Regions from separate parts of the Modestobacter sp. SYSU DS0290 genome, predicted to be linked through region 1. Evidence: predicted binding sites of a transcription regulator. Region 1 holds the regulator's gene; each other region holds the start of a gene.
The links. Region 1 encodes LexA, which represses DNA repair genes until DNA is damaged. Its sites were predicted from a motif close to TCGAACANNTGTTCGA; they were not measured.

Region 1 (5,643 bases):
CGAGTTGAAGCTGAACACCTGGTGCAGCAGCATCCAGGTGAGCTCGTGCTCGAAGATCTCGGCGTCGCCCTCGGAGGCGAAGTAGTCGTGCTCGCGACCGGCCGCACCGTAGGTGAGCACGACCCGGTCGATCAGCTGGCGGAGGCTGGTCTCGCGCTGCGGGCTGCCGACCGCACCACGGAAGTACTTCGTGGTGACGATGTTGGTGGCGTTGATGCTCCACTCGGCCGGGAACTCGACGCCCCGCTGCTCGAAGTTGATCGAGCCGTCGCGCCAGTTGGTCATGACGACGTCGCGGCGCTCCCAGACGACCTCGTCGTAGGGGTGCACACCGGCGGTGGTGAAGACGCGCTTGACCTTCAGGCCCTTCCCCCGGGTGGGCGCCTTCGGGCTGCGGCGGTTCCGGGTGGTGGCGAGGCGGTCGGCTGTCTCGGTCATCGTGCGAGGGCTCCCTGGGTGTACATGCTCTGGCGTCGAGCTGAGCGGCGGTGCTGGCGGAGCGGCTGGGGAAGCCGGCGGGTGCCGGAGCCGGGTGGTGCGGTGCGGTCTCCTCGTCGAGACCTGTGTAGTCGGGGGGTGTGACGGTTTCGGTGGGCCGGCGGCGGGACCCGGTCCTCAGGACCCGGCGGGCGCACCCGGCGGTCCGCCGCCCGCGGTGGCCGCCCCGCCGGCGCGGGCGTTCACCGCGGCGCGCAGCTCGGCGATCTCCTTCTCGAAGTCCGCGGCGGAGCTGAAGCTGCGGTAGACGCTGGCGAACCGGAGGTAGGCGACCTCGTCCAGGTCGCGCAGCGGGCCCAGGATCGCCAGGCCCACCTCGTGGCTGGGGATCTCGGCGCACCCGGTCGCCCGGACGGCGTCCTCGACCTGCTGCGCCAGCAGCGCCAGCTGGTGCTCGTCGACCGGACGCCCCTGGCAGGCGCGGCGCACACCGGCCACCACCTTGGCCCGGGTGAACGGCTCGCTCACGCCGCTGCGCTTCACCACGGCGAGCACGGCCTCCTCGACGGTGGTGAACCGCCGTCCGCAACCGGGGCACGAACGGCGCCGACGGGTGGTCGCACCCTCGTCGGTCTCGCGCGAGTCGATGACGCGGCTGTCGGGGTTGTGGCAGAAGGGGCAGCGCACTGCGGGTCCACCTCCTCCCGAGGTGTCGCGGCCGGGTTCCCTGCGGTGCTGTGACACCGTGGACCACCCGGCCCGTGGACCGTTCCTGTGGACTGCTCCGGGGACATCCGGTGGATGGGCCGGGGAGAACGTGTGGAACGGCTGTGGACGACTTACATCCGTGTAAGCACTAGATGTTGTGGTGGAACCGTACGGCCACCCCTACAGGTGTGCAAGCCCTGCTGCGCGTGTCGTGTTCCGCAGCCGCCCCGCCCGCCGCTCCCACCCTCACCAGTCACAGCACCGGCCACCCGCCTGACCCGCCAGCCCGTTCAGGGCAGCTCGATCACCTGGCCCGGGTGGAGGACGACGTCGTCGAGGTCGTTGCGGTCGCGGATCGCGTCGACCACCGCCCGCCGATCCTCGTCCGGCGCCACGTCGCCGGCGATCGACCACAGCGTGTCGCCGGGCTGGACGACCACGGTGACGGCGCCGGCGAGCTGCAGCGCGGGCTCCTCGGCAGCGACGACCGCGACCGCGCCCGCGGCCACCCCCAGGCCGATCGCCACCGACACCGCCGCCACCACCCGCCGACCCCACCGGGTGAGCCGCAACGGCGGCTCCGCATGCCACCCGCCCGACGAGGGCGCCACGACGGGGCCGGCCGGATACCAGCCCCCACCCCGGACCGGCCGTGCACCCGCAGCCCCGGAGCGTGCCGCCGGCCGCCCGCTCGGCCGCACCGCCGGGCGCCGCCCGACGCGAGCCCCGGCCACCGCGGCGGAGGCACGGCCGACCCCGGGTCCCGCCGACACCAAGCGCAGCGACGGGCGAGGCGAGGTGGGCGGCACGGTGCCGGTGGTGGTGGCGGTGGACTGGGCGTGGACCATCGGTGCACTCCTCACATCGGGCGCCCGCTCGGGCACCTTCTCGAACGTCTGTTCGATTCGAACGTCTGTGCGATGTCTACCGCACCCCGCCGACAGGAGTGCTCCGACACGGCGCGTGTTCGAACACCTGTTTGAACAGCAGCGGTCGAGCCGCTACCGTGCGCAGTGAGACCACGACGGCGTCCCACCCCACCTCTCCGAGCGGGGCGCCACCGGGCAGCTGCGCGCGCAGCCGGACGAGGAGGACACATGGCGGTCGACGGCCGGACGGCGGACGAGCGCAAGGGGTCCAGCCGACGCAAGCGCACGGCTGGGCAGGCAGCGGAGCCGACCGCGGGCACCGGCGGTGCCGCGATCCGCGAGTTCCCCGACCGGGGCGAGGCCGGTGACGGACTGACGCAGCGCCAGCGCCGGGTCCTGGAGGTCATCCGCGACTCCATCGAGCGCCGCGGCTACCCACCCTCGGTCCGCGAGATCGGCGAGGCGGTCGGCCTCTCCTCCGCCTCCTCCGTGGCCCACCAGCTGTCGGTGCTGCAGCGCAAGGGCTGGCTGCGCCGCGACCCGAACCGCCCGCGTGCGCTGGACGTGCGGCTGCCCGGCGAGAACGGCGCGGCGACCGGACCCGACGCATCCGTGGAGGCGCTCGCGGCCGCCGGCGCCGCCACCGGCGTCGACGAGGCAGGGGCGCCGGCCCCCACCTACGTGCCGCTGGTCGGCCGCATCGCCGCGGGTGGCCCGGTGCTGGCTGAGCAGGCGGTCGAGGAGGTCTTCCCGCTGCCCCGCGAGCTGGTCGGCGAGGGCACGCTGTTCATGCTCAAGGTCACCGGTGACTCGATGGTCGAGGCCGCCATCTGCGACGGCGACTGGGTCGTGGTCCGCCAGCAGCCCAACGCCGAGAACGGCGAGATCGTCGCCGCGATGATCGACGGCGAGGCGACCGTCAAGACCTACAAGCGACGCGACGGCCACGTGTGGCTGATGCCGCACAACCCGGCCTACGCGCCGATCCCCGGCGACGACGCGACCGTCCTCGGCCGGGTCGTGACGGTGCTGCGCCGGGTCTGACCCCGGCCGCCGCCGGCGGGGTCACTCCCGCCGGCGGCGCAGCTTCCCGGCGATCCAGACCACGACCGTCGCGACGCCGGCCGCGATGACGCCGGCCGTCACCGGCGGCACCCCGCGGGCCGCGGTCACCAGCTCCCCCGTCGGCTCGGCACTGGGCGCGGCGTCGGTCGGCGTGGCGTCGGCGGCCGGATCACCGGGCAGGGGGACCAGGGTCACCGGAGCGGGCAGCCCCTCGCTGGTGACGAGCAGGTCGCGGTTGTTCGCCGCGAAGGTGATCGCCTCGCCCTGCGGCGACTCCGGGAGCGCGATCCTGATCGGCGAGCCGGACAGTGCCCCGGCCACGTCCGAACCGGTCAGCGGCCAGACGTAGGCGTCGGTGTAGGTCCGCAGGGCGATCCGCTGCCCGTCGGCCGACACCGCTCCCCCGGTCACCAGCAGCTGACCCGCCCGGCCCACCGGTCCGCCGGGGGTGCCGGTCAGGGAGAGGCCGAGCCCCACCACCCGGGTCATCGGAATCGTGGCCCCGTCGGCCAGGGGCGCATCGGGCCGGTACACCCCCGAGGAGCCGAGCACCTCCTTGGTGACCAGGTAGGGCGTGCCATCCGGGGCGAGCAGCAGCGCCTCCGCGTCGTGCGCCCCGTCCGGATAGGTCAGCCGGGTCAGCGTGGTGCTGCCGTCGGGCCGCAGCCCGATCAGCGCCACGGTCTCCCGGACGGCGTTGTTGTCCCCAGTGTCGGCCAGCCACAGCGTGCCGTCCGCGGCCAGGGCGAGGTCCTCGGGGTCGTAGGGGTCGACGTCCCCCGCACGCAGCTCGGCGACAGCGCAGGACGCGTCGAGGACGTACACCTCGGCCCGGTCACCGCCGTCGTTCATCGCCAGCAGCGTCTCCCCGGCGCTGGCCAGCCCGGAGATCTCGGGCAGCCGCGGGTCGGTGATGGTGCAGCGGGTGCTCGGCGCGGTCTCCTCGGCCAGCGCTGCCGAGGCCGGCAGGAGCGCGAGCACGACCGCAGCGGGCACGGCGAGCAGCGCCGGGTCCGCCAGACGGTGGCGGACGGCGCGGCTACGCGGCCGGGCGGCCCGCTCTGGCACGGACCCAGCGTGACACCACGACTGCGTCCAGTGCGTGAACCACGCCCAAGAGGACGATGCCGAGAGCAGCTCCCACGACTGCATCCGTGACCCAGTGGAAGTTCAGCGCCACCATGGCCACTCCCGTGGCCAGCGGCCCCAGCACGCTGAGCACCCCGGCGGCGCGCTGCAGCCGGGCGTGCAGGCCGTACTGGACGACCTGCCAGCGAGCCACGCCCCACATGAGCACGGCGTTGGCCACGTGCCCGGACGGGAAGCTCTCCCCACCGCGATGGAAGTAGGAGCCGGGATAGGCCGGCGCGGTACGCCCGGTACCCCACTTCAGGGCGTAGACCGCCGCGGTGAGCAGGGCCAGCGCCAGCAGCACGCGGAGCAGCGGGGCCGCCGTCCGGTGGCGCCAGAACAGCCAGCCCACCAGGCCGGCGAGCACCACCAGGATGGTGACCCGCCCACCGGCCTGGGTGAACACCCACACCGGCCAGTAGGCGGCGGAGTCGCGCAGGCCCCAGGACCCGATCCGGTCGGAGACCGCCAGGTCCAGTCGTTCCAGGAGCCCGCCGGCGAGGAGGTCGACGGTGACGCCCACGGCGACCAGCGCGGCGACGAGCACCAGCCACCACCGCGGCCGGCCGACACCGACCACCGGCTGCGCTCGAGGCCCGCGACGATCGGCGGCGCTGGACCTCACGCGCACCGCTCCGCTCGCCACGGCGTCACGGTACCGGCACCGTGACCTGACCGTGACCCTCCCGGGACGGCGCGGTGGTCGAGCCCGACGCCGGCGCCCCGTACGCCGCGCCCGGCCCCGGCCGGTGGTCAGCCGCCGGCGACGGGGGTGGCGAACCCGTCGAGCGCGGCCGCCAGGCCGTCGTCGACCCGCGCGGTGAGCCGGGTGCCGTCGGCCTCGTGCCGCTCCTCGAGCACCTCGCCGTCCCGGTGCACCCGGGCGACCAGGTCACCCCGGTCGTAGGGCACCAGGACGTCGACGTCGACGTGCGGGTGCGGCAGCCGGGCGGCGACGACGTCGCGCAGCGCGTCGATCCCCTCACCGGTGCGGGCGGAGACCCAGGCCGCACCGGGCAGCGCCTGGCGCAGCATCAGCACGTCCTCCTCACTCATCGCGTCGACCTTGTTGACGACGATGAGCTCGGGCACGGCGGCGGCGTCGATCTCCCCGAGCACGGTGTGCACCGCGTTGATCTGGCCGATCGGGTCGGGGTCGGAGCCGTCGACGACGTGCAGCAGCAGGTCGGCGCCGGCCACCTCCTCCAACGTCGACCGGAACGCGTCGACCAGCTGGTGCGGCAGGTGCCGGACGAACCCGACGGTGTCGGTGAGGGTGTACTCGCGCCCCTCCGGGGTCTGCGCCCGGCGGACCGTCGGGTCCAGGGTCGCGAACAACGCGTCCTGCACCAGCACCCCGGCGTCGGTGAGCCGGTTGAGCAGGCTGGACTTGCCGGCGTTGGTGTACCCGGCGATCGCCACGCTCGGCACG
Region 2 (5,643 bases), on a different contig from region 1:
GGTCTTGCCCAGTCCGGGCGGGCCGGAGAGCAGCACGTGGTCCGGCGGCCGGCCCCGGCGCCTGGCGCCCTCGAGGACCAGGTCGAGCTGGCGGGCCACCTTCGGCTGGCCGATGAAGTCGGCCAGCGAATGCGGGCGCAGCGCCGTCTCGACGACCCGCTCCTCGTCACCGGCGCCACCCGACAGCGGCCCTGACACCGATGCGGACTCCACGGAGAAGTCCCGGCCGTACCCCTCGGCGGCCTCGCCGGTCAGCGACCGGTCGAACGGGGAGCCCATCTCAGGCCCGGCCCAGGATCTGCAGCGCCTGCCGCAGCAGCACCGCGACCTGCACGCCGCCGGCGGCCTGCTGCTCGTCGGCGACCGGCTCCAGCGCGGCCAGCGCCGTCTCCGCCTCGCGGCCGGACCAGCCCAGCCCGACGAGCGCGGCGGTGAGCTGGTCCCGCCACGGGGCGACCGGGGTGACCGGCGCCAGCCCGGCGGGCAGCGGGCCGCCGTCGAGCGGGGTGTCGACGGCGGTCGTGCCGAGCCGGTCGCGCAGCTCCAGCACCAGCCGCTCCGCGCCCTTCTTCCCGATCCCCGGCACCTGCATCAGCGCCTTGAGGTCGCCCGTCGAGACCGCGCGGCGCACCTCGCGCGGCGGGTGGATCGCCAGCACGGCCTGGGCCAGCCGCGGCCCGACTCCGTTGGCGGTCTGCAGCAGCTCGAACAGCTGGCGCTCGTCGTCGTCGGCGAAGCCGTAGAGGGTGAGCGAGTCCTCGCGGACGACGAGGCTGGTGGACAACCGCGCCTGCTCGCCCACCTGCAGCCGGGCGATGGTGCCCGGGGTGCACTGCACCGAGAGCCCGACCCCGCCCACCTCGACGACGGCGCCGTCCGGGGAGACCGCGGCCACCCGGCCGTTGACCGAGGCGATCATCGGGCCGACACCCCCGTCCAGCGCGGCAGGGTGCGGGCACCCGGGAGCGGCGCACCGATCCCACCGGCCAGCGCGGCGGTGCGCAGCCGCTGCTGGGCCGGGGCCCGCCAGGTGTGGCAGATCGCCAGCGCCAGCGCGTCCGCGGCGTCGGCCGGCTTCGGCGCTGTGGTCAGGCCGAGGACGCGGGTGACCATCAGGGTGACCTGCTCCTTGTCAGCGCGCCCGTTGCCGGAGATCGCGGCCTTGACCTCGCTGGGCGTGTGCCAGGCGACGGGCAGGTCCGCCTGGGCGGCGGCCAGGGCGGCGACGCCGGCGGCCTGGGCGGTGCCGGTCGCCGTCCCCTTGTTGTTCTGGGTGAAGACGCGCTCGATGGCCACGGCGGTGGGCCGGTGCTCGCGCAGGAGGGCGGTCACGGCGGTGTGCACCTCCAGCAGCCGCAGTTCCAGGTCCAGGTCGGGGGACGTGCGCACCACGCCGACCCCCAGAGCGGTCGGCCGGGCACCGGGGCGCCCCTCGACCACACCCCAGCCACACCGGGTGAGGCCCGGGTCGATGCCGAGCACGCGCATGCCCACACTCCCACCTTCGCACGAACACCTGTTCGATGGGAACGCTAGCCGGGATCGGGACCGGACATGGACAGGACACGCCACCAGCCGTCGGCCCCGCTGCAGGGCCCCGCCGCGAGCCTGCGAGCGGCGGGGGGCAGCGGGGTCCTTCATGCGTCGGCGGTGACCTGCTCCATGACCTCGTCGGAGACGTCGTAGTTCGCGTAGACGTTCTGCACGTCGTCGAGGTCCTCGAGGGCGTCGATCAGCTTGAAGACCTTGGCCGCGCCGTCGACGTCGAGCTCCACCTGCACGCTGGGGACGAAGCCCATGTCGGCGGAGTCGTACTCGATCCCGGCCTCCTGCAGCGCGGTGCGGACGGCGACCATGTCGCCGGGCTCGCTGACCACCTCGAACGTGTCGCCGAGGTCGCGGACCTCCTCGGCCCCGGCGTCCAGCACGGCCAGCAGCACGTCGTCCTCGGTGTGGCCGGCGGCCGGCACGACGACGACGCCCTTGCGGGAGAAGAGGTAGGACACCGAGCCCGGGTCGGCCATGGTGCCGCCGTTGCGGGTCATCGCGGTGCGCACCTCCATCGCCGACCGGTTCTTGTTGTCGGTGAGGCACTCGATGAGCACCGCGACCCCGCCGGCGGCGTAGCCCTCGTAGGTGATGCCCTGGTAGTCGACGCCACCGGCCTCCAGGCCCGCGCCGCGCTTGACCGCCCGGTCGATGTTGTCGTTGGGGACCGAGGTCTTCTTCGCCTTCTGGATGGCGTCGAACAGCGTCGGGTTGCCCGCCGGGTCGCCGCCACCGGTGCGGGCCGCCACCTCGATGTTCTTGATCAGCTTGGCGAAGAGCTTGCCGCGCTTGGCGTCGATCCCGGCCTTCTTGTGCTTGGTCGTCGCCCACTTGGAATGGCCGCTCACGACTTACCTCCTCCACTGCCGGCGCCTGCGATGGCGCCGTCGGAACGCTGGTCCCGGGCACGGGCTGCCCGCACCAGTTCCACGAAGGACGCGTGCACCCGGGTGTCACCGGTGAGCTCGGGGTGGAAGCTGGTGGCCACCAGGGATCCCTGGCGGACGGCGACGATCTTACCGTCGGCCGGCCCGCCCACGACCCGGCCGAGGACCTCGACGCCTGCACCCGCCTCCTCGACCCACGGAGCGCGGATGAAGACGGCGTGCACGGGACCCCCGGCGACGCCGTCGACCTCGACCTCGTCCTCGAACGAGTCGACCTGGCGGCCGAAGGCGTTGCGGCGCACCGTCACGTCCAGCCCGCCGATGGTCTGCTGGCCCGCGGGCGCGTCCAGCACCCGGTCGGCGAGCAGGATCATCCCGGCGCAGGAGCCGTAGGTGGGCAGCCCGGCCCGGACGGCGTCCCGCAGCGGCTCGAGCAGCCCGGACCGCTGGGCCAGGTTCGCCATGGTGGTGGACTCCCCGCCCGGGAGGACCAGCCCGTCGACGGCGGCCAGCTCCGCGGGCCGCCGGACGCTCACCGCCCGGGCGCCGGCGGCGGTCAGCGCCGCCAGGTGCTCCCGGACGTCGCCCTGCAGGGCCAGCACGCCGACCACCGGGGGGCCGAGGAGGGTGCCGGTCACCAGCCGCGGGTGGCGTAGCGCTCGGACTCCGGCAGCGTGCTCACGTTGATGCCGACCATCGGCTCGCCCAGCCCGCGGGAGACCTTGGCGATCACCTCGGGGTCGTCGGCGAACGTGGTGGCCTGCACGATGGCGGCCGCGCGCAGCGCCGGGTCACCGGACTTGAAGATGCCCGAGCCGACGAAGACCCCTTCGGCGCCCAGCTGCATCATCATCGCCGCGTCGGCCGGGGTGGCGATGCCGCCGGCGGTGAACAGCACGACCGGGAGCTTGCCGGTACGGGCCACCTCGACGACCAGGTCGTGCGGGGCGCGCAGCTCCTTGGCCGCGACGAAGAGCTCGGTCTCGTCCAGCGTGCCCAGCCGCTTGATCCCCGCACGCAGCGCGCGCATGTGCCGGGTGGCCTCCACGACGTTGCCGGTGCCGGCCTCGCCCTTGGAGCGGATCATCGCCGCACCCTCGGCGATGCGCCGCAGCGCCTCGCCCAGGTCGGTGGCGCCGCAGACGAACGGCACGGTGAACGCGTGCTTGTCGATGTGGTGGGCCTCGTCGGCGGGGGTGAGCACCTCGGACTCGTCGACGTAGTCGACGCCGAGGCTCTGCAGCACCTGCGCCTCGACGAAGTGCCCGATGCGCGCCTTGGCCATCACCGGGATGGAGACCGCGTCGATGATCCCCTGCACCATGTCGGGGTCGCTCATCCGCGCGATGCCGCCCTGGGCGCGGATGTCGGCGGGGACCCGCTCGAGCGCCATGACGGCGACGGCGCCGGCGTCCTCGGCGATCCTGGCCTGCTCGGGGGTGACGACGTCCATGATGACGCCGCCCTTGAGCTGCTCGGCCATGCCGCGCTTGACCCGGTCGGTGCCGGTGCTGGGCTGGTGGTGGGGATCGAGCTGGGACACGGGGGCGGCCTCGCAGGTCGTGGAACGCGGACGGCCCAATGTACGGCGGCTCAGCCGCGGGCCCGCCCCACCCCGGAGGCGGCCCCGGCACCCGGGCCGGTGAGCACCGCGTCGAGGCCGTCGTCGATGTCGAAGTACCGCGGCAACGGGCGGCCGCGGTGCAGCCGCAGCACCCGGGCCGGCCGGCCGCGGCGCAGGACGAGCGTGTCGCGCACCGCGTCGTTGTAGAACCGACGGGCCAGCCCCACCCGCACGCCGGTGTCCTGCAGCTCCGGCGGGCGCACGTCGGGCGGGACCCGGCGGAGCAGGGCGCCCAGCCGGTTCTCCGCCGCCTCGCGGTCACCGGCCGTGGGCACGCGGGCCCCCGCTGCCGCCTCGGCCAGCGCGGTGGCCAGGTCGTGTCCGAGCTCGTCGGCCCGCTCGCGGGCCAGCGCCGCGGCCAGCTCCGCCCGCCGCACCAGCGCGGCGTCGAGCACCTCGCGGGCCCGCCGGACCCGCCCGGCCAGCCGCCGCAACCGGGTCAGCGTCCAGGCCGCCCAGCCCAGCGCGAGCACCGCCAGCACAGCGGCGGTGGGGAGCAGCCAGGCGGTGGTCATGGGACCTCAGGCTAGCGGCGGACCCGGCGGCGGAAGGCCCATGGCGCCGTGGCGCGTTCACCGAGTGGTCCGGCGACGTGCCCGAGCAGGGCGGCGTCGTCCTCGGTGGAGGCGGTCACCCCGGCCCCGCCGGGGGGCGCGACCGTCTCGTAGACCGCGAGGATGCGGCGCGCGACGACCGACCAGTCGTAGCCGGCGACGACCCGGCGTCCGGCGTCCTGCAGCGCGCTGCGGCGGTCCGGGTCGGCCAGCAGCCCGGTGAGCGCCGCGGCGAGCGCGGCGGCGTCGCCGCGGCGGACCAGCACCCCGGCGGCGCCGTCGCCGAGCACCCGGGCGAAGGCGTCGAGGTCGCTGGCGACGACCGGCGCGCCGGCGGCCATCGCCTCGAGCAGGATCACCCCGAAGGACTCCCCCATCAGGTTCGGCGCGCAGTAGACGTCGATGGACCGCAGGAACGCCGCCTTGCCCGGCTCGTCGACCTCCCCGAGCAGCGTGACGTGCGGGCGGAGCTCCTCCCCCACGAGCTCGGTGAGCTCCGCGGGGTCGCCGCGGCCGGCGATCAGCAGCTGGGCACCGGGGTGGGTGGCCACCACGGTCCGCATCGCCTCCAGCAGCACCGGCAGCCCCTTGCGGGGCTCGTCGTAGCGACCCAGGAAACCGATCGTGGGGCCGCCCGCACCGCGCCGGTGACCGGGCAGCGAGGGCCCCTCGGCGAAGGCCGGCACGTGCACCCCGTTGGGGATGACCACGGCGTCGCCACCGAGGTGCTCGACCTGGACGCGGCGGGCGAAGTCGGAGACCGCGATCCGGCCGTCCACCTTCTCCAGCCAGGGCCGGGCCCAGGGCCCGAGCGCCGCGAGCACCTTGGAGCGCGTGGTCGCCGCGTGGAACGTCGCGACGATCGGCCCCTGCGCGATGATGCACACGAGCAGCGACAGCGAGACCGAGGCCGGCTCGTGGACGTGCACGACGTCGAACCGCCCCTCGCGCAGCCAGCGGCGGGCCCGGGCTGCGGATACCAGCCCGAAGGACACGCTGGCCATCGAGCCGTTGTAGGGCACCGGCACCG
Region 3 (5,643 bases), on a different contig from region 1:
GCGGTTCGGCGGCGGCCAGCGCCGGGGGTGCGTCGTCCCCGGCCAGCGCCTTGGTGGTCAGCACGTGGCAGGCGGCGACGACGGTGTCGGCCCGGATCTGCCGGCCCGACTCGGTCTGCACGCCGGTCACCCGGCCGTCGGTGACCAGCAGCCGCGCGGCGCCGTCGCCCAGGGTGACCCGGCCGCCGTCGGCGGCCAGCCGCGCGGCCAGCGCCTCGGTGAGGCCGCCGGAGCCGCCCACGGGGTGCCCGGGCGGGACGTCGTGCAGCAGGGCGACCCAGGCGACCATCGCGGCCGTGCCCGGCTCGGACATCGGCGGCCCGGACTGGGCGCCGAACCAGGCCAGCGCCGCCTTGAGCCGCTCGCTGGTGAACCACCGGTCCAGCAGGGCGTCGCCGGAGCCGAGGAAGTCGGTGGCGATCTCCCCGCCCGGGGTGCGCGGCTGGCCCTGCCGCGGTGCGCCGACCGGCCAGAGGTGGCGGACCAGCCGGGTCATCGCCGGGCGGTCGCCGAACGCCTTGACGACGGCGGCGCTGCGTGGCCCCCAGACCTCGACGAACCGGCGGTAGGCGGCGGCGTCGGCGTCCCCGCAGGCCGCCGCGATCGAGGCGCAGGTGGCGTCGAGGTCGACGGAGAAAACCAGTGGCCGGCCGTCGGGGCCGGGGTCGCCGGGCGCCGGGGCCGGGGCGAAGCCCCACGGGTCGCAGTCGACGTAGCGCAGCCCGAAGCGCTCGAGCTCCAGCTCCTCGACCACGCCGCTGTGCCGGATGATCACGTGCGCGCTGGACCCGCGGTCGACCCGCACCCCGGGCCAGCGCTCGACGGTGGAGACCGCGCCGCCGAGCACCTCGTCGCGCTCGACCACCTCCACCCGCAGACCGGCGCGGGCCAGGTGGCAGGCGGCGACCAGGCCGTTGTGCCCGGAGCCGATGACGACGGCGTCGACGGCGCTGTCGGTGCTGATCAGACTCTCCGCGCGGTCGGGGCGAGCGGCAGGCGGGCGCCGAGGATGGCGAAGGGGCGGGAGTCGCCGGGGAAGTGGTAGCCGCGGGCCAGGTCGACGAAGCCGTCGGCGTGGTACAGCCGGAAGGCCTTGGTGTCGGTGTCCGGCGTGCTCAGCAGCGCCGCCGGGTGGGGCAGGCCGGCCAGCAGTGCGTGCAGCAGCTGGCGGCCGATGCCCCGGCTCTGGTGGTCGGGCAGCACGTGCAGCTCGCAGACCTCGAAGGCGCCGGGCAGCCACTGCTTCGCGGTGCGCCGGTCCAGCGCGTTGCGCACCTGGTCGTGCCACCACTGGCCGGGCGCGACCAGGTAGCCGTAGCCGAAGCCGACCAGCTGCTCGGTGCCGCCGTCGCCCTCGGCGAACGCGCCGACGGCGCGGAAGCCGGGGCGCTCGGTGTGCTGGACGGCGTAGCCGTAGCGGCCGGCGACGACGGACTCGCCGTAGCCCATCGCCGCGCCGTAGACGGCCAGGGCCTCGTGCAGGTGCTCGCGCAGCCAGCCGGCCGGGAGCTCGGTGACCCGGGTGGCGGGGGTGGTGCCGGTCATCAGGGGGCCTCCTCGGGGACCGCGGGCCCGGGGCCGACCTCGGCGGCCGTGCCGGCGGTGAGCTTCAGCAGCTCGTCGTAGGTGGTGGGGAAGACGGCGTGCGGGTGACCGGCTGCGGCCCACACCGTGGGGTACCGGGCGAGCTCGACGTCGACCAGGGTGCCGATGGGTGCCGGGTGCCCGATGGGGGCGACCCCGCCGATGGCCTGGCCGGTGTGCTCGCGGACGAACGCCGGGGTGGCCCGGGTGAGCGTGGGGACGCCGAGCAGGTCGGCCACCAGGGCCTCGTCGACCCGGTGGGCGCCGCTGGTCAGCACGAGCACCGGGTGCCCGCCGGCGTCGAACACCAGGCTGTTGGCGATCGCGCCGACCGGGACGTCGAGCGCTGCGGCGGCGGCCGCGGCGGTGCGGGCGCTCTCCGGCAGCACGCGCACCTCGCCGGTGGCCCCGGCGGTGCGGAGCAGCTGGGCGACCTCGGCGACCCGGGGGTGGTGCGGGGTCTCCTCCGCTGCGGTCATGCCGGGGATCCTCCCACCGCTGGCCGCGACGTGCGTCACCCGGTGATCGACCGCCCGGAGCGCCCCAGGCGGTCGGCCCCTGGGGTGCAGTCGCTGTAACGACACGGACGGGACACGCCCGCGTCGGCTTGACGGCCCCCGGCTGGTCCGGTCTACTCACCGGTGTTCGAACACGTGTTCGAACACCGGTCGCACACCCCGCCCGGCGCCCTCCGGGGCGCTTCCCCGCCGGGCAGGTGCAGCGCCGGTGGGGGCGAGAGTGCGGGAGTCTGTCATGAGCCGGGTGCTCGTCGGGGCCGGTGGCCGCGTCGGTGAAGAGGTCCAGGTCGAGCGGGGAGCCGAGGGGCCGGCGCAGTTCTGGCGCGGCTCGACCCGCTACGTGGTGGGGGAGCTGCTCGACTCCTGGGTGGAGACCTCGCCCTGGTGGCAGACCGACACCGGGCAGGGGGGCGCGTCGGCGGAGCTGGTGGCCACCCGCCAGGTGTGGCGGGTGGAGGCGGTCCGGGCCGGCCGGTCCCGGATGAGCTTCGCCGGGGTGTTCGACCTGTCCTGGGAGCCGACGGTCAACCAGTGGCTGCTCGTGCGGGTGCACGACTGATGGCCGCCCGGGTCCTCACGACGATGTCCGCCGCCCCGTCCTCCCCGGGCCCCTCCCCGGACCGGGAGCGTCCGGTCCAGGGTCAGCTGCCGTTGCCGCCGGCGCTGCCGGTGGCCGCGGCGCAGCTGCTCGGCCAGGCCCACCGCGGGCTCGCCGAGGCCGCGGCGGCGCCGGAGGCGAGCTGGCGCTACGCCACCGCCCACCTGGCCGCGCTGCGCGGCGCCGCGGCGCTGCTGGCCGCCCGCACCCAGCCGGAGAGCGGCCGACGCCGGCCGCGCAGCGCGTGGGTGCTGATCAGCCAGGTCGCACCCGAGCTGGCCGAGTGGGCGGCGTTCTTCGCCGCCGGCGCGGCCAAGCGGGCCGCGGCCGAGGCCGGGCTGTCCTCCGCGGTCACCGAGCGGGAGGCCGACGACCTGGTCCGGGACGTCGCCACCTTCCTGCGGGTGGTCGAGGCGACGATCAGCCGCACCCCGCCGCCGGCGCCGGTGCGCACCCGCCCGGGTGACGGCCGCCGTCCGGCCGGGCGGCCCCGCCCGTGAGCGGCGACCCCTTCGTCCACCTGCACGTCGCCTCCGGCTACTCGATGCGCCACGGCGCCAACCACCCGGCCGACCTGGTGGCCCGCGCCGCCGAGCACGGCATGGGGGCGCTCGCGCTGACCGACCGCGACGGCCTCTACGGCGCGGTCAAGTTCGCCCTCGCCTGCCGGTCGGCCGACATCCGGCCGCTGTTCGGGGTCGACCTCGCCCTCGACCCCGTCGCCGGCGGTGAGCCGGGGGAGGCCGTGCGGGTCCGCTCGGCGGAGCTGCGCCGGGCGCACCACCCCGCGGGCCGCCGGTCGCCGGCCCGCGGCGGGGCCAGCGTCGACCCCCGGCTGCCGCGGGTCACCTTCCTGGCCCGCGACGGCGCCGGGTGGCGCTCGCTGTGCCGGCTGACCAGCGCCACCCACCTGGGCGGCACCCGGGGTGAGCCGATCAGCTCGCTGGCCCTGGCCGGGGAGCACGCCGCCGGGCTGCTGGCGGTGCTCGGCCCCGACTCGTCGGTGGGCCGGGCCCTGGCCGACGGCAACGCCGACCTCGCCCGCGCCCGGCTGGCCGCCTGGCGCGCGGTCTTCGACGGCTCCGGTGACGGCGGGCGGCTGGTCCTGGAGGTGGTCCACCACCGCGGCCGGGGCGACCGCGCACGCGCCCAGGCGATGCTCCGGCTGGCGGCCGAGACCGGCGTGCCGGCGGTGCTCACCAACGCGGTGCGCTACGTCGACGCGCTCGACGCCCCCACCGCCGACGTCCTCGACGCCGCCCGCCGGCTGGTCCCGCTGGGGCAGCGGCACGTCGACCGGCGGACCGCCGAGGGGTACCTGAAGTCGGGCAAGGAGATGGCCGAGCTCGCCGCGGAGCTGGCCGGGCCCGACCGCGACGCGGCGCTGCGGTTGCTGGAGACCACCGCCCGGGTCGCCGAGCAGTGCACCGTCGACGTCCGCACCGACCTCGGGATCGGCAGCGTCCGCTACCCCGAGCTCGACGTGGTCACCACCGCCGCCGAGCGGGGGATGGGCCCCTCGCAGGTGCTGCGCGCCCGGTGCGAGGCCGGCTTCGGCCGGCGGGCGATGACCCCCACCGCCGCGGTGCGCGAGCGGCTGGAGGAGGAGCTGGCGGTGATCGACTCCCTCGGCTACCCCTCCTACTTCCTCACCGTCGCCGACGTGGTCACCCTGATCAAGGAGCTGCGGGTGCGGGCGGCGGCCCGGGGCTCGGGCGCCGGCAGCCTGGTCACCTACCTGCTGGGCATCTCCGACGTCGACCCGATCCGCTACGGCCTGCTGATGGAGCGCTTCCTCTCCCCGCTGCGCCACCAGCTGCCCGACATCGACATCGACGTGGAGTCCGCGCGGCGGATGGAGGTCTACGACGCGGTGATCGAGCGCTTCGGCGCCGACCGGGTCAGCTGCATCTCGATGATGGACACCTACCGGGTGCGGCACGCCATCCGCGACGTCGGAGCCGCCCTCGGGCTGCCCCCGGCCGAGATCGACGCGGTGGCCAAGGCGTTCCCGCACATCCGGGCCGACCAGGTGCACGCAGCGCTGCGCGACCTCCCGGAGCTGCGGGCCAGCCGGCTGGGGTCCAGGCGATCGGGCGGCAGCGGTGATCTCGACCTGCTCTTCGACCTGGTCGCCCGGCTCGACGGGCTGCCCCGGCACATCGCCCTGCACCCGTGCGGGGTGCTGCTCTCCGATGCCACCCTGCTGGACCGCACCCCGGTGGAGAGCAGCTACCTGGGCTACCCGATGAGCCAGTTCGACAAGGACGACGTCGAGGAGCTCGGGCTGCTCAAGCTCGACCTGCTGGGCATCCGGATGCAGTCGGCGATCGCCCACGCGATGGACGAGGTGGCCCGGGTCGACGGTCAGCAGGTCGACATCGACGCCGTCCCGCGCGACGACCCGGCCACCTTCGAGCTGATCCGCAGCACCCGGACGCTGGGGATGTTCCAGATCGAGTCACCCGGGCAGCGGGAGCTGGTCGGCAAGTTCGGTCCGCAGACCTTCGAGGACCTCATCGTCGACATCTCGCTGTTCCGGCCCGGCCCGGTCAAGAGCGACATGGTCACCCCGTTCCTGCTGGCCCGGAACGGCTGGCGCGAACCCGAGTACCTGCACCCCGCGCTGAAGCCGGCGCTGGAGCAGACCGCCGGGGTGGTGGTCTTCCACGAGCAGGTGCTGATGATCGTCGCGGCGATGACCGGCTGCTCGCTGGCCGAGGCCGACGAGGTGCGCCGGGCGCTGGGGGAGCGCGACGCCCATCCGGAGGTGAAGGCGTGGTTCGCCCCGCGCGCCCTGGACGAGGGCTTCCCCGTCGCGGTGGTCGAGCAGGTGTGGGAGGTGCTGGTCGCCTTCGGCTCCTTCGGGTTCTGCAAGGCGCACGCCGCGGCGTTCGCGCTGCCCACCTACCAGTCGGCCTGGCTGAAGACCCACCACACCGC
Region 4 (5,643 bases), on a different contig from region 1:
ATCCGGTCGATGCGGGTGGAGGACCCCCGCGAGGTGCGGGACACCCTCGCCGCGGGGCTGGCCGACCCCGGGCCGGTGCTGATGGAGTTCGTGACCGACCCGAACGCGCTGTCCATCCCGCCGGCGATCACCGGCGAGCAGATCCGTGGGTTCGCGGCGACCGCGTCGAAGATGGTGCTCGGCGGCGGGGTGGGCAGGATGATCGACCTGGCCCGCAGCAACCTGCGGAACGTCCCGCGCCCGTGACCCGGACCCACCCGTGGAGGTGAGCGTGGCCCGACCCGTGCTGCTGTTCGACGGCGACTGCGGCTTCTGCCAGCGCGTGGCCGGCTGGGCGCCGCGGGTGCTGCCCGCCGACGCGCGGGTGGTGTCCTGGCAGAGCGCAGACCTCACTGCGCTGGGCACCACGGCCGAGCGGGCCGCACGCGAGGTGCTGTGGGTGCGGCGGTCCGGCCGGGTGGACGGGGGCGCGCAGGCGGTGGCGCACGCGCTGCTGGTCGCGCGGTGGCCGCTGCCGCTGCTCGGGTTCCTGCTCGTGCTGCCGCCGGTCCGCTGGGTCGCCGCGGGCGTCTACCAGCTGGTGGCGGCGAACCGGATGCGACTGCCGGGCGGCACGGCCGCCTGCGCGCTGCCCAATCCGCCGGCGGCCGGTGAGCGCACCGCGGGATGAGTTCCGGCTCCCGCCACCACCGGGGTGTCGGCGGGAGGGCGTGGGTTCGGGAGGTGGGGGTCCGGGCGACTCGGGCTCAGGCGGCGCGACGGTGTTCTCGGACGCCGTACCAGTTGGTGAGCAGGTGGCTGCGCACCGCGGCGGGCAGGGCGCCCCAGCGGAGCAGCGCGGCACGGGCGGGAAGTGCGCTGGCGGCAGCGAGCTGACCCAGCTCCAGCACACGCTCAGGGCGTGGGCAGAAGGGAGTGCGCTCGTGCAGCCCCGAGGCCAGGTGGCTGTCGAAGGCCGCGAGGATGTCGGCCTGGTGCTCGGGGTCGAACCACTGTGGGCTCCGCGGCGAGCCCTGCGCGACGTCCTGACGGATCACGCTGGGTTTATCGGCACGCGCGGACCGACCCGGGACTCGAGTGGTCCGCGGACCGTTCGCCGGCCACTCCCGCCACGCCAGTCACACCGACTGGACGAGGCGGCCGCTCTCCGACCAGCACGCTCCACGCCTCAGAAGGGCGGCGGGTCGTCGGCCGGTTCGGTGACTGGCGGCTCGGGTCCGACCGGTGGTCGGGGTCCGGTTGCTGCGGGTCCGGCCGGTTCGAGTTCGGGTGGTCGCAGGCCGGGTGGTCGGGTGGTGCGGGTGACGCCGCTGGCGGTGGTCACGGTGAGGACCCCGTCGGGGGTCATGGCGAAGTGCCAGCCGGGGGCGAAGGTCTTGAGCCGGTGGTGGCTGCGGCACAGGCAGCAGAGGTTGGCGCAGTCGGTCTCGCCGCCGCAGGCGTGCGGGACGACGTGATCGAGGTCGTTGGCGCCGATGCGTTGGCCGCAGGTGGGGAACCGGCAGCGCCGGTCGCGGGTGGTGACGAACGCGCGTTGCCGGTCGGTGGGCTCGTACCTGTCCGTCGGTGGTGGCGGGCCGAGCACCGCGCAGCTACATCGATCGCCGCCGCGACCGTTGCCGTTGCCGGGGTGCTGTGGGCACCCGCGCTTCACAAGCCGGGCCAGCTCGGCGGGGGTGGCGGTGGCCAGCAGCTGCCCGTCGGGGCCGGTGATGGCGAACGTGAGGCTGCCGCCGTCAGGGGCGGTGAGGCCGAGAGCCCCGACCCGGGCGAGGAGATCGCGGAGGTGGGTGGCGGTGATCGGCAGCCCGTTCACCTCACCCGGCGCGCTGCTCGCACCCTCCAGGGCATCCAGTGCGGCGGTGACCGTCAGGCGCGCTGCGACGGCGGGCAGGCCGTTGTCGGCGGGGCGGCGGATCAACGCCGACAGCACCTGGGTCCGCAGCTGCCCGATCGGCCGCTCATCACCGTCGGCCTCGAGCATCCGCGCGAGCTGGTCGATCAGGTCGGAGCACTCGGCGGCCTCGTCGGCGGGCAGGTCCGCGGCCAGCACCGACCGACCGTCCGACGGTGAGGGGTACACGCGCACGTCGGCGGCCTTCTCCGCCTCCGCCCGGCGTTCCTCGGCCGCCGCCGCGTCCACACGCAGCATCAGCTCGGTGGCCCGCTTGCCCAGCCTCGTCACCGACAGGTCGCACGCCTCACCGAGCAGGGCATCCTCGACGCGGCCGGCGACGTCGGCGCTGGTGTGCTGCAGCTTGTCGGCCAACTCCGACGCCCGCCGATCGTCGATCTCCCCGGCTCTGAGAGCGGCGAAGGTGGCCGGCAGCTCGTCCCGCCACACCAGCGCCCGGGTCAACCGGATCGCCGCCGTCCCGCGGCCGACGTTGAGCACCGTGGCCAGCTCGGCGGTGAAGAACTCACTCACCGCACCCTCGGCCGGCTGCGCGGTCCAGCCCACCCGGCGGGCACCGGGATGGTCCGGCGATGGGTCGTCCGTCGTGGGCCGGTCGGCGGCCAAGGCCAGGATCAGCTCGGCCTCGTAGGCGGCGTCCCGCGCGCGGCGCTGCTGCACCCGCTGCAGCTCAGCGGCGAGCTCGTCGTCCCGCAGCCAGGGAGCGGGCAACCGGGTGGGCTCGACGCGGTGATCGATGACCCAGTCCACGACCAGCCCCTCGATCACGCTCGACCCCGACCTCCGCGACATGATCCGAACATACGTTCGACCACTGACAGTTCATCCCGCTGGCCCCGAACTCACGAAGTCGGTGCTCACGTGGCCCACCACCCGGCGCGTTCTGGGCCCTCAGCGTTCGACCCCGGCCGGTCCGGCCGGCAGCAGCACACGTCGATCACTGGCAGCGCCGGGTCCCGGTCTACAGCCCGCCAGCCACCCGCAGCACCGCACCGGTGCAGTAGGACGCCTCCGGGGACAGCAGCCACGCGACCGCCGGCGCGATCTCGTCGGGCCGACCCGCCCGTCGCATCGGCACCCGGCCGACCACCCGGGCCGGACGACCGGGATCGCCCGCGCCGGCGTGGATGCCGGTGTCCACCAACCCGGGCGCGACCGCGTTGACCCGTACGCCGTCGTCCGCCAGCTCCTTGGCCAGGCCGACGACCAACGCGTCGACCCCGGCCTTCGCCGCCGCGTAGTGCACGTACTCGTGCGGCGAGCCGAGGGTGGCGGCACTGGACGAGACGGCGACGACGGCGCCACCCGGACCGCCCCGCCGCCGGGACATCACCTGGGCCGCCCGCCGGGCGCACAGCACGACGCCGAGGAGGTTGACGTCGAGCACCTGACGGATGACGTCCACCGGGGTGTCGGCCAGGTCGCCGAGGTGCGCGGTCACCCCGGCGTTGGCGACCAGCCCGGTCACCGGGCCGAGTTCGGCGGCGGCGGCGAAGAGCGCGTCGACGTCGCCCGGGTCGCTGACCTCGGCCCGCACGGCAACCGCCCGCGCACCGGCCGACCGGGCGGCGGCGACCACCTCCTCAGCACTGGCCGGATCGGCCCGGTATCCCACGGCGACGTCGTGACCGCCGCGCACCAGCTGGGCGACGACGGCGGCGCCGATGCCGCGTCCCCCTCCGGTGACGACGGTGACCGGACGGGAGGACGACGCGGCGGGGTGGGTCACGGCGCTGATCCTCGGTCCTGTCACCCCTCGACGGCAGACTCGGGGTCGTGGAGCACTCCCCCGCCGGCACCCGCACCGACAGCACGATGCTCGAGGAGAGCCGGCCGCAGGCGGTCGTCACCCGGCTGCGCCCGCTGCTCGTCGCCGTGCAGGAGGCGCTCTCCGCCGGCATCGCGGTCAGCCGCCGCATCCACGCCGAGCACGGGTGGCAGCCCTCGGCCGACCGGCACCTGGACCACCAGCTGGTCCGCCGGGAGGCGATGGAGCGGCTGCGGCCCTTCGGGGTGCACCTGGAGGACGGCCCGCTGAGCGGCCAGCTGGACCTGCTCGACCTGGGCACCGACAACCTCGGCCTGCCGATGAGCGGCCTGATCCTGCACACCCCGACCGACGTGCTGCGGGTGTGGCACTCCGACGACGGCGAGCTGCCGGCCGCCGACACCCAGGGGCTGCGCGCCTTCTACCGCCAGCGCCCCGCGCTGCAGACCCAGCTGGCCCTCGACGACCCGGCCGAGGCCGCCGCGCCGCGGTCGCACCTGGCCCTGCTGTGGGCCGACGGCCGGCTGCCCAGCGGCAACCCGGGGCTGGTCCGGTTCGACCTGGTCCGCCCCCGCGGCACGATCGGCCGGCGGGTCGACGTCGACTGGCACGTCGGCCTGCTCGACCGGCTCGCCGCCCGCGCCGCCTGACCCCGCCGGGCAGCGGCCGGCCGCGACACGACAGGACCCCCGGCGGGCCGTCGGCCGACCTGCCCCGCAGAATGGCGGCGTGCACAGAGGCAGGAACGTCGACCCAGAGATCGCCCGGTCGTGGCTGCTCGTGAACGGCGCCCGCAAGGAGCTGTTCGACGAGGCACACGACTCCCGCGCCGACCAGATCGTGCTCGACATCGAGGACGCGGTCGACCCGGCCCGCAAGCCGGAGGCCCGTGCGGACGTCGTGGCGTGGCTGTCCACCGGCGAGAAGCGCGCGTGGGTGCGGATCAACGACCACTCGACCCCCTTCTGGGCCGACGACGTCGCCGAGCTCGCCGGCCTGCCCGGCCTGAACGGCGTCATGCTGGCCAAGACCGAGGCCGCCGAGCACGTCACCGAGACCTACGACCGGCTCGGCGGCAAGACCCCGGTGCTCGCGCTGGTGGAGTCCGCGCTGGGCATCGAGGAGGCGGTGAACATCGCCCGCGCCCGCGGCGCCTTCCGCCTGGCCTTCGGCAGCGGCGACTACCGCCGCGACACCGGCACCAGCGCCGACGACCTGGCGATGGCCTACCCGCGCTCCCGCCTGGTCGTGGCCAGCCGGGTGGGCGGCCTGCCCGGCCCCATCGACGGCCCCACGGTGAGCACCAGCCACCCGATCCTGCGCGAGCAGTCTGCGACCACCGTCTCGCTGGGCCTCACCGGCAAGCTCTGCCTGCAGATGGACCAGCTGCCGGTGATCAACGAGGTCATCAGCCCGACGCCGTCCGACGTCGCCTGGGCGCGGGACTTCCTGGCCGACTTCGACGCCCGCGGCCAGGTCATCCGCGACGGCAGCGACCTGCCCCGCCTCGGCCGGGCCCGCAAGATCGAGAAGCTCGCCACCGCCTTCGGCGTCCAGCCCATCTGAGGACCAGCCGGCGCACACGGCGGCCCCCACCCACCGGGTGGGGGCCGCCGGGCGTTCAGGGCCGGGTGCCGACGACGACGGTCGCGTCCAGGTCCTCGTCGTGCCGCACGGCGGTCCACAGACCACCAGCGGCCACCGCGGCCTCGGTGGCCGCCGCCTGCTCCTCGCTGGTCTCGATGAGCAGCGACCCGCCGAGCGCCAGCCAGCCGGCGGCGCCGGCCGCGACCCGCCGGTGCACCGCGCCCCCGTCCGGCCCGCCGTCCAGGGCGAGCCGCGCCTCGTGGTCCCGCGCCTCCCGGGGCATCAGCGCGACCGCGTCGGTCGGCACGTAGGGGGCGTTGACCACCAGCACGTCGACCTGCCCGCGCAGTGACCACGGCAGGGCGTCGAACAG

Region 2: the regulator LexA is predicted to act here: its motif matches at 1,509-1,524, upstream of ruvC (crossover junction endodeoxyribonuclease RuvC).
Region 3: the regulator LexA is predicted to act here: its motif matches at 2,230-2,245, upstream of ACI795_RS05650 (DUF6504 family protein).
Region 4: the regulator LexA is predicted to act here: its motif matches at 2,711-2,726, upstream of ACI795_RS14895 (DUF222 domain-containing protein).

Annotation. Positions count from the first base shown of each region.
Region 1 is NZ_JBJHAI010000025.1:33,353-38,995, reverse strand. It holds gene ACI795_RS17315 (vitamin B12-dependent ribonucleotide reductase) at 1-438, opposite strand, end outside; gene nrdR (transcriptional regulator NrdR) at 616-1,125, opposite strand; gene ACI795_RS17305 (LysM peptidoglycan-binding domain-containing protein) at 1,437-1,718, opposite strand; gene lexA (transcriptional repressor LexA) at 2,244-3,059, shown strand; gene ACI795_RS17295 (hypothetical protein) at 3,081-4,148, opposite strand; gene ACI795_RS17290 (phosphatase PAP2 family protein) at 4,120-4,857, opposite strand; gene hflX (GTPase HflX) at 4,965-5,643, opposite strand, start outside.
Region 2 is NZ_JBJHAI010000006.1:83,869-89,511, forward strand. It holds gene ruvB (Holliday junction branch migration DNA helicase RuvB) at 1-279, opposite strand, end outside; gene ruvA (Holliday junction branch migration protein RuvA) at 281-919, opposite strand; gene ruvC (crossover junction endodeoxyribonuclease RuvC) at 916-1,488, opposite strand; gene ACI795_RS07740 (YebC/PmpR family DNA-binding transcriptional regulator) at 1,638-2,396, opposite strand; gene pdxT (pyridoxal 5'-phosphate synthase glutaminase subunit PdxT) at 2,393-3,073, opposite strand; gene pdxS (pyridoxal 5'-phosphate synthase lyase subunit PdxS) at 3,070-3,978, opposite strand; gene ACI795_RS07755 (hypothetical protein) at 4,029-4,574, opposite strand; gene ACI795_RS07760 (glycosyltransferase family 4 protein) at 4,586-5,643, opposite strand, start outside.
Region 3 is NZ_JBJHAI010000004.1:30,914-36,556, reverse strand. It holds gene ACI795_RS05665 (phytoene desaturase family protein) at 1-931, opposite strand, end outside; gene ACI795_RS05660 (GNAT family N-acetyltransferase) at 964-1,545, opposite strand; gene ACI795_RS05655 (YbaK/EbsC family protein) at 1,545-2,063, opposite strand; gene ACI795_RS05650 (DUF6504 family protein) at 2,338-2,661, shown strand; gene ACI795_RS05645 (SAV_6107 family HEPN domain-containing protein) at 2,661-3,200, shown strand; gene ACI795_RS05640 (DNA polymerase III subunit alpha) at 3,197-5,643, shown strand, end outside.
Region 4 is NZ_JBJHAI010000018.1:36,320-41,962, reverse strand. It holds gene ACI795_RS14910 (pyruvate dehydrogenase) at 1-246, shown strand, start outside; gene ACI795_RS14905 (thiol-disulfide oxidoreductase DCC family protein) at 272-670, shown strand; gene ACI795_RS14900 (hypothetical protein) at 747-1,037, opposite strand; gene ACI795_RS14895 (DUF222 domain-containing protein) at 1,169-2,707, opposite strand; gene ACI795_RS14890 (SDR family oxidoreductase) at 2,877-3,644, opposite strand; gene ACI795_RS14885 (hypothetical protein) at 3,692-4,333, shown strand; gene ACI795_RS14880 (HpcH/HpaI aldolase/citrate lyase family protein) at 4,413-5,249, shown strand; gene ACI795_RS14875 (putative protein N(5)-glutamine methyltransferase) at 5,305-5,643, opposite strand, start outside.